3 regions of the Streptomyces sp. NPDC014623 genome follow, and region 2 is predicted to be linked to each of the others. Evidence: riboswitches for the same ligand, from Rfam matches in the RefSeq annotation. Region 2 holds a riboswitch; each other region holds the start of a gene.
The links. A riboswitch is a leader RNA that binds a small molecule or an ion and turns the genes downstream of it on or off. The one in region 2 is predicted to bind cobalamin.
Positions count from the first base shown of each region.

Region 1: linked by a shared signal. The riboswitch ahead of ACF1FZ_RS27130 ((2Fe-2S) ferredoxin domain-containing protein) and the one ahead of ACF1FZ_RS27550 (ribonucleoside-diphosphate reductase subunit alpha) in region 2 are both predicted to bind cobalamin.
Region 3: linked by a shared signal. The riboswitch ahead of cobN (cobaltochelatase subunit CobN) and the one ahead of ACF1FZ_RS27550 (ribonucleoside-diphosphate reductase subunit alpha) in region 2 are both predicted to bind cobalamin.

Region 1 covers NZ_JBIBZU010000019.1:109,854-115,398, reverse strand. The annotation lists gene panD (aspartate 1-decarboxylase) at 408-833, opposite strand; partial or broken gene ACF1FZ_RS27140 (IS5/IS1182 family transposase) at 1,608-1,748, shown strand; gene ACF1FZ_RS27135 ((2Fe-2S)-binding protein) at 1,909-2,595, opposite strand; gene ACF1FZ_RS27130 ((2Fe-2S) ferredoxin domain-containing protein) at 2,649-3,062, opposite strand; cobalamin riboswitch at 3,165-3,287, opposite strand; cobalamin riboswitch at 3,935-4,169, shown strand; gene ACF1FZ_RS27125 (hypothetical protein) at 4,365-5,267, shown strand; gene ACF1FZ_RS27120 (cysteine synthase family protein) at 5,264-5,545, shown strand, end outside.
Region 2 covers NZ_JBIBZU010000020.1:65,299-70,843, forward strand. The annotation lists gene ACF1FZ_RS27540 (hypothetical protein) at 1-137, shown strand, start outside; gene ACF1FZ_RS27545 (ribonucleotide-diphosphate reductase subunit beta) at 141-1,157, opposite strand; gene ACF1FZ_RS27550 (ribonucleoside-diphosphate reductase subunit alpha) at 1,157-3,553, opposite strand; cobalamin riboswitch at 3,690-3,820, opposite strand; partial or broken gene ACF1FZ_RS27555 (GNAT family N-acetyltransferase) at 3,870-4,340, opposite strand; gene mctP (monocarboxylate uptake permease MctP) at 4,497-5,545, opposite strand, start outside.
Region 3 covers NZ_JBIBZU010000009.1:178,614-184,158, forward strand. The annotation lists gene cobJ (precorrin-3B C(17)-methyltransferase) at 1-459, opposite strand, end outside; gene ACF1FZ_RS17025 (precorrin-8X methylmutase) at 456-1,082, opposite strand; gene ACF1FZ_RS17030 (cobalamin biosynthesis protein CobG) at 1,137-2,441, opposite strand; cobalamin riboswitch at 2,590-2,730, shown strand; gene cobN (cobaltochelatase subunit CobN) at 2,802-5,545, shown strand, end outside.

The DNA.
Region 1 (5,545 bases), on a different contig from region 2:
CGTGGGCTCCGCGACTCCTGTTACCAGGATCCTCCGGCCCGGGGCGCCCTCGGAACAGCACGGGGTGCGAGCCGAACCTCCGTTCGGCGCCGCGCACAGTTCTCCCGGGGCCGCGGAGCCTGTCCCAGGATGACGCCGGGCCCACTGGCCGGGGGCACGACGAGAGCTTCCTCGCGGGCCGCCCTAGCGTAGAACTCCCGCGCGAGGACGCCGGCACCGCCCTCGGGCCCGGGATCGACAACGGCGTGCGCGGCGTACGAGAGCAACGGGCTCGGGGTACATCGCGAACTACGCCATGTACCCCGCGGCCACGTCACCCTCGCACGCCGTCGTCCCGTATCTCCACCGCGGTGTCACTCTCCGCCGCCGTGGCGAGCACTCCCCCGTACGGCGGGCACTCGGGCGGATCAGCTCCGCGCGGGGACCGCCTGCGGGCTGCGCTCGGTCCGGGTGCCCGGCACGGGGGCGGATGCGTCGGCTCCCAGAGCGATGATGCGGTTCCCCGCGTCGACGTGCACGACGCTCGGCACCAGCGCGCGGGCCTCGGCGTCGTCGACCTGGGCATAGCTGATGAGAATGACCAGGTCACCGGGGTGTACGAGGTGGGCCGCAGCGCCGTTGATCCCGATGACACCGGAGCCGCGCTCCCCCTCGATGACGTACGTCTCGAGGCGGGCACCGTTGTCGATGTCCACGATGTGCACGAGCTCGCCGGGCAGCAGATCCGCGGCGTCCATCAGGTCGGCGTCGACCGTCACGGATCCCACGTAGTGCAGGTCGGCCTGGGTCACGGTGGCTCGGTGGATCTTGGACTTGAACATTGTACGCATCACGAGGGCGCTCCGTCCACTAGGCTCCCTGCCTGCGTATTTGCAGGTCAAGGGCGGTGCGTCCAGATTACAACCAGTCGCAGGTTCGGGCAGGGGTCAGCAGGTTTTTCAGTACCAATGCTGACCCAATGCTGACTTTTCTGACGCACCGTCAGTCGCTTCGTGAGGCTTGCGCCGGCCGCCTCACATACTTCGAGGGAGCACACGGTGCAGGCACTCAGCCTCCCGGCCGAGTACGAGCCCCGGGCCCGCTGCAGCAACGTCCGGTGCCGTCATGCGCGCCCGCACGACCTGGCCTCTCGCCCGGTCGACGCCCAGCGCCAGACGCCAAACCGCGCGACGCTAGCCTCGCGCTTTCATGAAGCGCGAGGCTAATAACGTGATCTTGCGTTTGTGATCCCCGGTCGCCCCGGAGGGCAACCGCCAGCACGTCGCCAGCCGGCGCTTCCCAGTGGCGCAGGACGCTGCGATCCTCGGCTGCCCCGGGGGGACGACTGCCACCCCAGCAGGTTTTACAGTCCCCCTGACGCCGTCGAACTGACACCTGTCGAATAGGTCGGAGGCCCCGGCCCTGAGCGAGCCGCTCGGCTTCTCGTAGTCGCGCACACCGAACGTGCCAGGCAGGGGTGTCAGAGCCTTCAGTACATAGTCGTCGGGCAAGGCATGCGAGTTCCCACGAACTCGGGGGATGTTCTTTCTACTGGCACCGGTGGTTCGGGCGGGGGCGGAAGAACCGGGCGGGTCGCTCACCGGCGACCCGCCCGGCTCAGGTTCTACGGCAAACGAACCATGTCCTGGCTGACCGGCTACCGCCGACTCAACCACCGCTACGAGCGGAAACCGGGCAACTACCTGGCCTTTCTCGGACTAGCAGCCGCTCTCTGCTGCTACAAACGGTTCCTCAAACTGACCATGTAGGGCACGGCCTAAGCACCGACGGCCCGGGGATACTTACGCCGCCGCTGACGGCTGGGACTTCTGAGAGGCTCGCACGAGTGACGACCACCCGCTCGGACCCAGCCCACCACCACACCCCTCACCCGTCGTTGGTCCGGTGCACTGGTGCAGCACTCGGGTTTCAGCTTGCGAAACAGCAGTCCCCGCATTTCGTGCCGGTTGGCGTGCGGTAGTAGAGACAACAGCTACGACGGGTGAAGGCCAGGTCCGGCCCGGTCACGTGCCCCGTACCGACAAGTCGCCCCCTACCGAGCAGGTCCGTCACGAGTTCGCCGAGCGCAGCACGCAGTTGTGGGTAGGCCGACAGCAGCACGCCGGCCGAGCCGACCAATGCGGACGCGGCGTTGCCGTCGAGCAGGCGCGGAGCGACCTTGACGCGAAGGCCGGTGCCCAGAGCGTCGAGGTGGTGCATCACCTCGGCGTACAGACTCCCTGTCCTGTCGGACAGCGAGTCGGCGTACCAGCCGGCGGGCTCGGGCAGCCTGAGCTCCGAACTGTCGTCGGCGCGCTGCAACTCGCTCAGGTCCAGCACAATCCCATGGAGCAGCACGCAGGCCAGCACGGGCGACCAGAGACGGGCGGCGTGCCCGAGGTGAGCGATGGAGACTCCGACACGCAGCTCGGTGGTGCGGTATCGGTTGGCAACTGCGGTGGACAGGTCGGCGAAGCCACTGCTGTAGAAGTGGTCCACAGGACGCCAGCCCTCGTCGCAGCGTCCGACACGCAGGGCGAAGAAGCCTCCGATGGCTGCCACATCGTCCAAAGCCGCAGCCACAACCACCCCGGGTGCCCGAACGAGATCCTTCATGGGGACTGCCTCCTTGCGTGACGCCGTCTCGGAGAAGGACACAAGAGGAGTCCTCACTGCACAAGCGGGCTCGACAGATGCATTTCGGTGGGACCGACGTTCCAGGAGACCGCGCGGTGCCGCAGCGGCGGGCAAGCGTACAGGTCGAGCATCTCGGGCTTAGGAGCGACGCCTGGGCCGCCGGCGCGTACCCAGGCCGCTATGTCTTCCGTGGCTCGGGGATCATTGACGAGCCCGAGCCATACCGGCCTGGCACCGGCTGCTCGGCCGGCAGCGGAAGGTTGGACCACGACGACGTTGGCCTGGGCGCAGACGTCGAGGCAGGCGGAGACCCGTACTGGTGCATCCGAGCGCAGACGCGCCGTCTGCGCGGCGTGATCGATTCCCCGCACCTTGGCGGTGCCGCAACAACAATCTCGGCAAACGACGATTCGGCAAGGCACTGGGGTGACCGCTGTCCCCGTCACTACAGCGTCGTCAGACGTTTCTGCATCCGGCTTTTCAGGGACGCTGAACCGCCCTCTCTCCGGGGAGATCCGCCCCGGCGTCCATCGAGGAGGCGACCGCGTGAGTCTCCTGGCTCTCGGGTCAGGGCTCGTCCCATCCTTCCCACCCGTGAGGATGGCGGAACTGCTGGGATCCGCTCGCCGATCACAGTGACGGGACCGCGCCAGATTCTCACCGGCTTCCTCGGACCGCCGTCGCCCTGTCATCGGCCATCCTCGCATGCGCCGGACGCCCGTGGCCGCCGGCCGGGCCTGATGCACCGCTCCGGTGCCTGCGGAAAGCCCGGCGGCCAACGGGTGCTGCCCGGACAGCAGCAGTCCGACCATGACCGTGCCCCACGCCCACAACAGCGCCGAGCAGCCGAATGCCTGGCTCAGCAGGTACCTCCAGGAGGTGCCGGCGGCGGCCATGCACGGCATGACCACCACGGTCGCCCCTCGGTGCGCAGGGCGACACGACAGGCGGAATGCAGGTCAGGCGTCGGCAGCTCGGACCTTCCTGGCCGTCAGGCGCTTTCTATGACAGCATTCCTGGCCCTCTGGGCACCGTCCCCCGGGTGGCAGTGCGCGCATGTCGCAGGAGCGATCAGTGTGTCGTTGGAGGAGCCGGAGACACGGAGGCTCATTCCGGCCAGAGCATCACAACGGCCCGGGCATCGCCTTTGCCATGGACCGAACTGTCCGTCGGTGCTGTTGGCAGACGCGCTGAGAAAAGGGAACACTCCTCAGTGTTACCCGAAGTGCCACCTCGCAGGGCACGCACGCTTGCCCACGCACCAGCCGCATCAGGCCAACCGCCCGTGTGCCCCTGTCGCAGAGCTGCGAGCGCCCCTAGGGTGAGACGCGCAGTCGGTTCGCGCCTCCCGTCCATCCACATGTGCGGTAGCGCGACGCAAGAGGGAACCCGGTGGGAATCCGGGACTGTCCCGCAACGGTGAGTGGGAACGAGAGCCATCGCAGCACCGGGCCCGTGCGAGGTCCGAGAAGGCGACGGCTGACAGATGCCCGCCGGGTTTCCGGTGAGCGCGCCCACGAGTCCGGAGACCTGCCAACTGCGCCCGTGCGTCGCACGGGCTGTGCACGGCGACCTCGAGGACTGGGTTGGCGGTACGGACGGTTGCACGGTGCACCATGGCCGCGTCCTCCTCCCTGGTCGGTGTTCATGGCCCGGGACCAGGAGGAGAACGAGTTGCTGACCAGACGCAGCTACGTCGTCCGTGCCGGGAGTCCGGCCATCCACTGCCGGCGCACCCGGGGCGAGCGGTGCTGACTCTTGCCGGGGAGCCCCGCGAGGACCGAAGCAGGGCGCCCGTCACCGTGTCCGGCGTCTGCCATGGGACTCTGGGTGAGCTGTACCAGGGCCCGTTGCGCGCGGGCACCGCACCGGACATCGCCCTGGTCTCCTTTCCTGTGGACCGTCACTCCTGGGTCCACTTCACGCGGGGTACCGGGCCGTCGGATCTGTCGAGTCTCGGGGAGAAGTCGGCGAGGGCGGCGCGTCTCTTCCTGGACCATTTCGAGCTCACCCTGCCGACGGGCCTCTGGAGCACCCACTCCGACCTTCGGGTGGGTGTGGGAATGGCCAGTTCGACCGCGGACATCGTCGCGACTCTGCGCTGCCTGTTCCGTCTCTTCTCCGTGCCCTACGACGAACAAGTGGTCCTCGGCATTCTCGCTGCGATCGAGCGGGCCGACAGCGTCTTCCTCGACGAGTTCGCCCTCCACTTGAGCGGCAGGCACCGGGTGGTCCGGCGCCTGGGCACCGCGTTCGGCTTCCACACCGCGTTCGTCACGGAACCCGGCACGGTGGACACCGCCGCCGTCACCACCTCGCTGCTGGAGCACTACCGGCGGCGAGGCGAGGAGTACGAGCGGTGTTTGGCCGATCTCCTCAAGGGTTTCGGCTCCGGTGATCCGGCCGCCGTCGCCCGGGCGGCGACGACCAGCGCCGCGTTGTCCCAGGAGGTTCTCCCCAAGGTCCACTTCCATGAGTTGCTCTCCCACCGGGAGCGGTTCGGTGCGGACGGGATCTTCGTCGCTCACACCGGCTGCCTGATCGGATATCTCTTCCCCCGGCGCCTGGGTGCGCACCGCAAGTCCGACCTGTCCGCCTTTTTCCGTTCACTCGGCTACCAGTGCTCATTCGTCCAAGGAGGATACGGATGATCCACCCCCATATCGCCGACGCCCTCAAGGCCCCCGACCTCGTCAGGCTCACCGACACGGTGGTCCTGATCCGCTTCGAGTCGATGAAGATCTACTCCGCGCTGGCGGCCGTCGGTCATCTCCTCGATCGTGGCACGGTCCGCCCCGGACAGACCCTGATCGACAGCTCCAGCGGTATCTACGCCTACGCCCTCGCGTTGGCCTGCCACCGGTACGGCCTGCGATGCCACATCGTGGCGTCCACCACCGTGGACGTCACCACGCTCGCCCAGCTGGAG
Region 2 (5,545 bases):
CCCGGGAGCGCCGGATCGACCGTGAGCTGCGGGTCGCGGCACGGCGCAGGGAGGCCGCACCCCCGGAGACGGCGGGCGCCGCGCAGCCGGCCAGGGCCGCACGACGCCCGTACCTCAGGGCCTGGGCACGGATCTAGGGTCTAGAAGTCGTCGTCGAACCCGACGGACCCCTCCACCGCCACCTGGTACGCGGAGGGGCGGCGCTCGAAGAAGTTGGTCAGCTCCTGCACCCCCTGGAGCTCCATGAACGAGAACGGGTTCTCGGAACCGTAGAGCGCGGGGAAGCCGAGCCGGGTGAGCCGCTGGTCGGCGACGCACTCCAGGTACTGGCGCACCGACTCGGTGTTCATCCCCGGCAGACCCTCACCGCACAGGTCGCGGCCGAACTGCAGTTCCGCCTCGACGGCTTCCTTCAGCATGTCGGTGACCTGCTGCTGGAGGGCGTCGTCGAAGAGGCCGGGCTCCTCCTTGCGGACCGTGTCCACGACCTCGAAGGCGAAGTTCATGTGCATCGTCTCGTCACGGAACACCCAGTTGGTACCCGTGGCCAGACCGTGCAGCAGACCGCGCGAACGGAACCAGTAGACGTACGCGAAGGCGCCGTAGAAGAACAGCCCCTCGATGCACGCGGCGAAGCAGATCAGGTTGAGCAGGAAGCGCCGGCGGTCGGCCTTCGTCTCCAGCCGCTCGATCTTCTCGACCGAGTCCATCCACCGGAAGCAGAACTGCGCCTTCTCCCGGATGGAGGGGATCTCCTCGACCGCGTCGAAGGCCGCCGCGCGGTCCTCCGGGTCGGGCAGGTAGGTGTCGAGCAGCGTCAGGTAGAACTGGACGTGCACGGCCTCCTCGAACAGCTGACGCGACAGGTAGAGCCGGGCCTCGGGGGAGTTGATGTGCTTGTAGAGCGTCAGCACCAGGTTGTTGGAGACGATCGAGTCACCCGTCGCGAAGAAGGCGACCAGCCGGCCGATCATGTGCTGCTCACCGGGGGACAGCTTGGCGAGGTCGGCGACGTCGGAGTGGAGGTCGACCTCCTCCACGGTCCAGGTGTTCTTGATCGCGTCCCGGTAGCGTTCGTAGAAGTCCGGGTAGCGCATGGGGCGCAGGGTCAGTTCGAAGCCCGGGTCGAGCAGGTTCTTGTTCTCGGTCGTGGTCATTACTGGCAGGCCTCGCAGGACTCGGGGTTTTCGAGGGAACAGGCGATCGCGTCCGCGTCGGGGGCAGGTGCCTGCTGCACGGGGATCGAGGCGGCGGCGGCGGCCGTGCCGGACGCCGCGCGGGCGATCCGGGTCGCGGGGCGCGAACGCAGGTAGTACGTCGTCTTCAGCCCCTGCTTCCAGGCGTACGCGTACATCGAGGAGAGCTTGCCGATCGTCGGCGTCTCCAGGAACAGGTTCAGTGACTGGCTCTGGTCGAGGAAGGGCGTACGGGCCGCCGCCATGTCGATCAGGCCGCGCTGCGGGATCTCCCACGCCGTGCGGTACAGCGCCCGCACGTCCTCAGGGATCCAGGCGAAGCCCTGTACGGAACCGCTCGCCTCGCGCAGCGCCTCGCGGGTCCGCGCGTCCCAGACGCCGAGCTTCTTCAGCTCGTCCACCAGGTAGGCGTTGACCTGGAGGAACTCCCCGCTGAGGGTCTCGCGCTTGAAGAGGTTGGAGACCTGCGGCTCGATGCACTCGTACACCCCGGCGATCGAGGCGATCGTCGCCGTCGGGGCGATGGCGAGCAGCAGGGAGTTGCGCATCCCGCTCTTCGCGACGCGGGCCCGCAGCGTGTCCCAGCGCTCCGGCCAGTTCAGCTCGGTGCCGTAGTGGTCCGGGTGCAGCACGCCGCGGGCGGCGCGGGTCTCGGACCAGGCGGGCAGCGGACCGGACCTTTCCGCGAGGTCGCAGGACGCCTCGTAGGCGGCGAGCATGATCCGCTCGGAGATCCGGGTGGACAGCGCGCGGGCCTCGGGGGAGTCGAACGGCAGCCGCAGCTTGAAGAAGACGTCCTGCAGGCCCATCGCGCCCAGGCCCACCGGGCGCCAGCGGGCGTTGGACCGGCCGGCCTGCTCCGTCGGGTAGAAGTTGATGTCCACCACGCGGTCGAGGAAGGTCACCGCCGTCGTGACGGCGGCGTCCAGCCGCTCCCAGTCGACGGTGCCGTCGGCGACGAACGCGCCGAGGTTGACCGAACCGAGGTTGCAGACGGCTGTCTCGCCGTCGTCGGTGACCTCCAGGATCTCGGTGCAGAGGTTGGAGGAGTGCACGACGCGGCCCGGCTCCGCGGTCTGGTTCGCCGTGCGGTTGGAGGCGTCCTTGAACGTCATCCAGCCCTGCCCGGTCTGCGCGAGGGTCCGCATCATCCGCCCGTACAGCTCACGGGCCGGCAGGGTCTTGCGGGCGAGCCCCTTCGCCTCGGCGGCGCGGTACGCGGCGTCGAACTCGTCACCCCACAGGTCCACGAGTTCGGGGGCGTCGGCCGGGGAGAACAGCGACCACTGCGTGTCCGCGTCGACGCGTCGCATGAACTCGTCCGGGATCCAGTGCGCCAGGTTGAGGTTGTGCGTACGCCGCTGGTCCTCGCCGGTGTTGTCGCGCAGTTCCAGGAACTCCTCGATGTCCGCGTGCCAGGTCTCCAGGTAGACGGCGGCGGCTCCCTTGCGGCGGCCGCCCTGGTTGACCGCGGCGACCGAGGCGTCGAGCGTCTTCAGGAACGGCACGATGCCGTTGGAGTGCCCGTTGGTGCCGCGGATGAGGGAACCCCGGGCGCGGACACGGGAGTAGGAGAGCCCGATGCCGCCCGCGTGCTTGGAGAGGCGCGCCACCTGGTGGTAGCGGTCGTAGATCGAGTCGAGCTCGTCCAGCGGCGAGTCCAGCAGATAGCAGGACGACATCTGCGGGTGGCGGGTGCCGGAGTTGAAAAGGGTGGGGGAGGAGGGCAGGTAGTCGAGCCGGCTCATCAGGCCGTACAGCGCGGCCACTTCCTCCAGGGCGCGCTCGGAGGTGTCCTCGGCGAGCCCGGCGGCGACGCGCAGCATGAAGTGCTGAGGGGTCTCGACGACCTCGCGGGTGAGCGGGTGGCGCAGCAGGTAGCGGCTGTGCAGCGTCCGCAGCCCGAAGTAGCCGAAGCGGTCGTCGGCGCCGTCGGCGAGCGCCTGGTCGACCAGTGCGTCGAGGGCGGCGGCGTGCAGTGTGACGAACTCCGCCGTACGGTCCGCGATGAGGCCCTCACGGTGTCCGACGGCGACCGACGAGGAGAAGGAGACGGCACCCTGGCCGGCGGCCTCGTCCGCGACGGCCCGGGTCAGCAGCCGGGCGGCGAGCCGGGAGTAGGCCGGGTCCTCGGAGATCAGTCCGGCGGCGGCCTCGATGGCCAGCGAGCGCAGTTCGGCCTCGTCCGACCGCGCGCTGCGGCCGCGCAGCGCGGCTGCGGCGACCCGTCCGGGGTCGGTGTCGGGCAGATCGGCGGTGAGGCCGGTCAGGGTCCGCAGCAGGGCGGTCCCGGGCGCGTCGGTCGTACGGCCTTCGGATTCCGCGGCTGAAACCGGGTCGGCTGGCGCGATGGTCACTGGGGCTATCCCTCGCTCGGCTCAGGGCCTGCGGGAGCGGGGCAGCCGGGCACGGCGGCGCCCGGGGACGGACAGCACGGCGCACGGCGTCCACCGGCCCTCCGCGGGGCCCGGACGTCTCGGCGTCCGGTTCGGTCGAGCCGGACGCACTGTCGACAGGTCTTCGGACTTCGGGGTGCGGACAAGCACACCGATCACACCGTTGCGGGACAGTTCCGGATTCGCACCGGATTCCCCTGTGACGACAGCGAAGTTGAGCATACATGTGGGGGCTCCTGATTGAAGAAGCCCCCACATGTTGTGTCGGAGTAGGCCAGAGCTCCAGCTGGTATGTCAGGAGCGGGACGTTCGGCAGAGGGCACCGGTCCGGCTCCGGGGTCCGTACGAGGCCGAGGCGCCGGTAGATCCTGTGGGCGCCCCGCATGGTCCGCTGCGCCCGGAGGACCAGCCCGGAGAGCCCTCCGGCGGCTCACGCCCGGTCGACGCGGGCCCGTACGAGCGCCTCGTCCGCCCCCCGCCCACGGGCCTCCGGCGAGACGGCCGGCATCCGGAACTCTGCCTCGTCCTCCTCGGCGACGTCCGTCCACGGTCTGCCGGGCGCCACGTAGGTGACGCCCCCCAGCAACCGGCCGTCGGCGTCCAGCACCTCGGCCGCCCGCCGCTCCACGGCGTGCGGCTGTTCCGGACAGGGGTCGCCGGCGCCGAGGTCCAGGAGCCCTTCCACGAGGTACGCCTGTGCGGTGATCTCGCCCAGAGCCTCGAACCGAGCGGGCGGGACCGGCCTGATCGATACGTCCGTGGGCGGCGGTCTGCCGCAGGCGCAGGGCTCGGCGCGCCCCCGTTCCGGGCGGCGGCGTCCCACGGGGCCGCCGCCCGGAACGGCGCCGTCCCGGCAGGGAGACCCCTGCCGGGACGGCGTCACGCTCCGGAGCTGCCGTGGGGGTCAGTGACCTCCCGGCGCACCCGCCGTGGCCGGCGGAAGCTCGGCCTTGACCCCGGGGTCGCCGACGTCCGCCGTGTAGTCGGACGGAGAGGTCTCGTCCACACCGGAGGGGGCCTTCAGCGCGTTGAGGACGAAGGTCAGCACCACCACGACGACGAGGTTCAGCACGAACGCGGTGAGACCGATGTAGCCGATCTCGCCGATGCCCGGTATCTCCTTCGAGGACCCGCCGAAGTGCTTCTGGGTCGGGCTGGCGACGCCGTAGGCGGCCACCGTGCCGTAGATCATGCCGACCGCCCAGCCCGCGATCAGGGCCCAGCGGTGGAACCAGCGGGTGAACAGGCCGCCCACCAGGGCGGGCATCGTCTGGAGGATCCAGATACCGCCCAGCAGCTGGAAGTTGATCGCGACGGTCTTGTCCATGGTGAGGACGAAGGCGAGCGCGCCGACCTTGACCAGCAGCGAGACCAGCTTGGAGACCTTGGTCTCCTGGGCCGGGGTCGCGTCGGGCTTGATGAAGTCCTTGTAGATGTTGCGGGTGAAGAGGTTCGCCGCGGCGATCGACATGATCGCGGCCGGCACCAGGGCGCCGATGCCGATCGCGGCGAAGGCCACGCCCGCGAACCAGTCGGGGAACATGTTCTCGAACAGCTGGGGAATCGCGAGCTGTCCGTTGTCCACCTTGATCCCGGCGGCGATCGCCATGAACCCGAGCAGGGCCAGCAGACCCAGCATCAGCGAGTACAGCGGCAGGATCGTGGTGTTGCGCCGGATCACCTCACGGCTGCGGCTGGAGAGCGTCGCCGTGATCGAGTGCGGGTACATGAAGAGGGCCAGTGCCGAGCCCAGAGCCAGGGTGGCGTACACCCACTGGCCGGAGGCGCCGGGCGCGAGCCCGGCCACCGGTTTGCCGGCCGCCTCGTTCGCGGCGGAGAACTTCTCGCCGGCCGCGGCGAAGATGTTGTCGAACCCGCCGAGTTTGATCGGGATGTAGATGATCGCCACGGCGATGACGAGGTAGATCAGCCCGTCCTTGACGAACGCGATCA
Region 3 (5,545 bases), on a different contig from region 2:
GGCAGCGCTGACCGAGGTGACGCCGGGGATGACCTCGGTGTCGTAACGGTCCGCGAGCCGCTTGTGCATGTGCTGGTACGAGCCGTAGAAGAGCGGGTCGCCCTCGGCGAGCACGGCGACGGTGCGCCCGGCGTCGAGGTGCGCCGCGAGGCGGGCCGCGGCCTCGGCGTAGAACTCGTCCAGCGCACCCCGGTAGCCGCCGGGGTGGTCCGTGGTCTCCGTCGTGACGGGGTAGACCAGCGCCTCCTCGATGTGGTCGGCGCGGATGTACTGCGCCGCGATCGAGCGGGCGATGGAACGGCCGTGCCGGGCGGAGTGGTACGCGACGACATCGGCCTCGCCGATGACCTGCACGGCCCGCACGGTCATCAGGGCCGGGTCTCCGGGACCCAGCCCGACGCCGTAGAGCCGCCCGGTGCTTCCGGTGCCGTCGGCCTGCTGCTGCTCGGGCACGCTCACTCCTCCTCGCTGGCGATCGCGTTGAGGGCGGCGGCGGCGATGGCGCTGCCGCCGCGCCTGCCCCGCACGACGAGGTGCTCCAGCCCGGACGGGTGGGCGGCCAGAGCCTCCTTGGACTCGGCGGCCCCGATGAAGCCGACGGGCACACCGATGACCGCGGCGGGGCGCGGGGCGCCCTCCTCGATCATCTCCAGCAGTCGGAAGAGCGCGGTGGGCGCGTTCCCGACGGCGACGACCGCGCCCTCCATCCGGTCCCGCCACAGCTCCAGGGCGGCGGCGCTGCGGGTGGTTCCGAGCTTCACGGCCAGTTCGGGGACGCCGGGATCGGACAGGGTGCAGATCACCTCGTTGTCCGCGGGCAGGCGCTTGCGGGTGACACCGCTGGCGACCATCGCGACGTCGCACAGGATCGGTGCGCCGGCGCGCAGCGCCGCGCGGGCGTCGGCCACCGCGCTCGGCGAGAAGGCGAGATCGCGTACGAGGTCGACCATGCCGCAGGCGTGGATCATGCGAACGGCGACCTGGCTCACGTCGGCGGGCAGCCCGGCCAGATCCGCCTCCGCACGGATGGTGGCGAAGGACTGGCGGTAGATCGCCGGTCCGTCCTTCTCGTACTGGTGCACAGTGCTGTCGCTTTCTTCATCGAACAAGTCGGACAGGAAGGTGGTGCGTGGTGGTCAGCTGCGCGCGCCCCGGGCCGCTGCCACGGCTGCGGCGAGTGCGCCCGGGTCGTCCCGGACCGTCACCGCCGATGCCGTCCGGTCCCCCCGGACGTGGGAGATCCGGTGGCCTCCGGGGACGGCGACCACATCGATCCACTCCCCGTGCGGATGACCGCAGCGGCGTTCGCACCCGGACCAGTACACAGGGAGCCGCCCGGCCGGGCCGACGGCGGCCCCCGCCTCGGCCCGCACATCGGCCAGTGACTTCGCGCAGCCGGGCTGCCCGATACAGGCCCCCACGCCGGCCCACGGGGAGCCCGGTCCAGTGATCAGACCGGCGTCGGAGAGGCCGCTCAGCAGGCTGCCCGCACGGTCGGGTGCGACCCCGGTGACGACGGCCCCGCGCCACGGGGTGAGGCGCAGTTCCCCGGCGCCGGCCAGCAGCCGCCACTGAGCCCGGTCCAGCCGGCCCAGCGGCACGCCGACCGACAGCGCGGTGTGGTGGCGGTGACTGCCCGGCACGGGGCCGGGGGCGGGGGGCTGGGCTCCGAGGGGGCGGGGGTGGTGGTGCGGGGCGACCGTCAGGCCGGCCTGTCGCAGCCGGCGGACGACTTCGGCGGGCAGCGCTGCCGCCGCACCGTCCGGCAGGTCCTTCACCCGCCAGGCGCCGGGCCCCCGGGCCGCGTCGAGGAAGGCCTCGGCGGCGATCAGCGCGGCGCGCGGCCCGTCGGCCCAGGGCACGCGGAGCACGGAGTCACCGGGGCCGATGCGCAGCAGGGCGCCGCCGTCACCGTGGCCGAGGAGGGTGAGGTCGGCGCCGAGGGCGTCCACGTCGCCGCGGCCGTCGTCGAGGGCGAACAGGAAACGTCCGGAGAGCGCCGTCGCGCGGTCGCTCGCGCAGAGGAGGCTGTCCAGTCCGGTCAGCCAGGGTCTGACGTCACCGGCACCGAGGCCGTCGAGCCCGGAGAGGGGGGACGCGACCATGTTGCGCACCCGTTCATGACGTGCGGAGGGCAGCAGCCCGGCCTCGTCCAGCAGCCCGGCCAGCTCGGCGCCGCAGTCCGGGCCGAGCCCGCGCAGTTGCACGTTCCCACGGGAGGTGAGATGCAGCTCACCGTCACCGAAGCGCTCGGCGGCATGCCCGAGCACCTCTGCCTGCCGGGGCGTCAGCACCCCGCCGGGTATGCGGATCCGCGCCAGCGCACCGTCATCCGCCCGGTGCAGGCGCAGCGCACCGGGACAGGCGTCATCGCTGCTCCGGGCACACGCATCACCCGGAGACCGGGACGGGAGGGAGGAGGCGGGCATGGCGGCGAGCATACCGACCGTGACCGGGTCGCATCCTGACGGTCACTGTGACCTGCGGGACACCACCTCTCCCGGCCGGTGCGCGGGCCGCCCGGGCAGGCCCCGGTCCCGGCCGGTGCGGGGGCCGTCTGGTCAGGACCCCCCACCCGCCGCCTACTATGCCTAGCGGCGGTCCGTTGGGTCCGCCATCGCCATACGGCGACATGGGAGGAAGCCCGGTGAGATCCCGGCGCGGTCCCGCCACTGTGAGCCCGGCCCCAGGCCGTGCGAGTCAGGAACTCCCATCCCCGAGCTCGGCTCCGCCCGAGCGGGGGAGACCCCCAATCCGACACCGCCTGGGGCGTGGACACCCCGGGGAAGGACTGACGCCGCATGATCCTGCTCCTGTCGACGTCCGACACCGACCTGCTCAGCGCCCGCGCCTCCGGCGGCCCGGTCGGCTTCCGTTACGCGAACCCGTCCCGGCTCTCCGTCGAGGACCTGCCGCAGCTCCTGGAGGGCACGGACCTCGTCGTCGTACGTCTCCTCGGAGGTGTCCGTGCCTGGCAGGAGGGCCTCGACCAGGTCCTCGCCACCGGCCGGCCCGTCGTCGTGCTCACCGGCGAACAGGCCCCCGACGCACAGCTGATGGCCGCGTCGACCGTGCCCATCGGCATCGCGGCGGAGGCGCACGCCTACCTCGCGCACGGCGGCCCCGCCAACCTGGAGCAGCTGGCCCGCTTCCTCTCCGACACCGTGCTGCTCACCGGTCACGGCTTCGAGGCGCCCGCCCCCGCCCCCGCGTGGGGCCCGCTGGAGCGGACCGCCGGGGACGTCACCGGGCCGACGGTCGCGGTGCTCTACTACCGCGCCCACCACATGAGCGGGAACACCGCGTTCGTCGAGGCGCTCTGCACGGCCGTGGAGGACGCGGGCGCCCGCGTCCTCCCGCTGTACGTCGCCTCGCTCCGCACCCCTGAGCCCGAGCTCATCGACGAACTCCGCGCCGCCGACGCCATCGTGACGACGGTCCTCGCCGCGGGCGGCACCAAGCCCGCCACCGCGTCGGCCGGCGGAGACGACGAGTCCTGGGACGCGGGTGCCCTCACCGGCCTCGACGTGCCCGTCCTCCAGGCGCTCTGCCTCACCAGCCCGCGGGCCGCCTGGGAGGAGAACGACGAGGGCGTCTCCCCGCTGGACGCGGCGACCCAGATCGCCGTCCCCGAGTTCGACGGCCGGTTGATCACCGTGCCGTTCTCCTTCAAGGAGATCGACGAGGACGGCCTGCCCGCATACGTCGCCGATCCCGAGCGGGCCGCCCGGGTCGCCGGGATCGCCGTACGCCACGCCCGGCTCCGCCACATCCCGGCCGCCGAGAAGCGGATCGCGCTCGTCCTGTCGGCCTACCCGACCAAGCACTCCCGCATCGGCAACGCGGTCGGCCTCGACACCCCGGCCAGCGCCGTCGCCCTGCTGCGCAGGCTCCGGGAGGAGGGTTACGACTTCGGTCCGGAGGAGGAGATCCCGGGCCTGGTGTCCGGTGACGGCGACGAGCTGATCTACGCGCTCATCGAGGCCGGCGGCCACGACCAGGAGTGGCTGACCGAGGAGCAGCTGGCCCGCAACCCGGTCCGGATCCCCGCCGCGGACTACCGCCGCTGGTTCGCCACCCTGCCCGCCGAACTCCGGGAGGCGGTGGAGGAGCACTGGGGCCCGGCGCCCGGTGAGATGTTCCTCGACCGGTCCCGCAACCCCGAGGGCGACATCGTGCTCGCCGCCCTGCGCCGCGGCAACCTGCTGATCCTCATCCAGCCGCCGCGCGGCTTCGGCGAGAACCCGATCGCGATCTACCACGACCCCGACCTGCCGCCCTCGCACCACTACCTGGCCGCGTACCGCTGGATCGCCGCGTCCGCCGACGACAACGGCTTCGGCGCCGACGCGATGATCCACCTCGGCAAGCACGGCAACCTGGAGTGGCTGCCGGGCAAGAACGCCGGCCTGTCCGCCGCCTGCGGCCCCGACGCCGCGCTGGGCGACCTGCCGCTGGTCTACCCGTTCCTCGTCAACGACCCAGGCGAGGGCACCCAGGCCAAGCGCCGTGTGCACGCCACGCTCGTGGACCACCTCGTACCGCCGATGGCGCGCGCCGACAGCTACGGCGACATCGCCCGCCTCGAACAGCTCCTGGACGAGCACGCCCAGATCGCCGCGATGGACCCGGCCAAGCTCCCGGCCGTCCGCGCCCAGATCTGGACCCTCATCCAGGCCGCGAAGCTCGACCACGACCTGGGCCTGGAGGACCGGCCGGAGGACGAGGGCTTCGACGAGTTCATCATGCATCTCGACGGCTGGCTCTGTGAGATCAAGGACGTCCAGATCCGCGACGGCCTGCACGTCCTCGGCGGCGCCCCGGCCGGCAAGGACCGCGTCAACCTGGTCCTCGCCGTCCTGCGCGCCCGCCAGATCTGGGGCGGCACGTCCTCGCTGCCCGGCCTGCGCGAGGCGCTCGGCCTGGACGAGTCGGCGGCCACCCGCACCGCCGCCGACGCGGCCGAGGAGCAGGCCCGCGCGCTCGTCCAGGCCATGGACGACGCGGACTGGGACCCGGCCGCCGTCGCCGGTGTGGCCGAGGGCCACCCGCAGGCCGTCGCCGACATCCTGGACTTCGCCGCCCGCGAGGTCGTGCCCCGCCTCGCCGCGACGACCGACGAGCTCGACCACGCGGTCCACGCGCTGAACGGCGGCTTCGTCCCCGCCGGCCCGTCCGGCTCCCCGCTCCGCGGCCTGGTCAACGTGCTGCCGACCGGCCGCAACTTCTACTCGGTCGACCCCAAGGCCGTCCCCTCCCGCCTCGCCTGGGAGACCGGCCAGGCCCTCGCCGACTCGCTCCTGGAGCGCTACCGCGCCGACAACGGCGACTGGCCCACCTCCGTCGGGCTGTCCCTGTGGGGCACCTCCGCGATGCGCACCGCCGGCGACGACATCGCGGAGGCGTTCGCCCTCCTCGGCGTCCGCCCCGTCTGGGACGACGCCTCGCGCCGGGTCACGGGCCTGGAGGCGATCCCGTACGAGGAGCTGGGCCGCCCCCGCATCGACGTCACGCTGCGCATCTCCGGCTTCTTCCGCGACGCGTT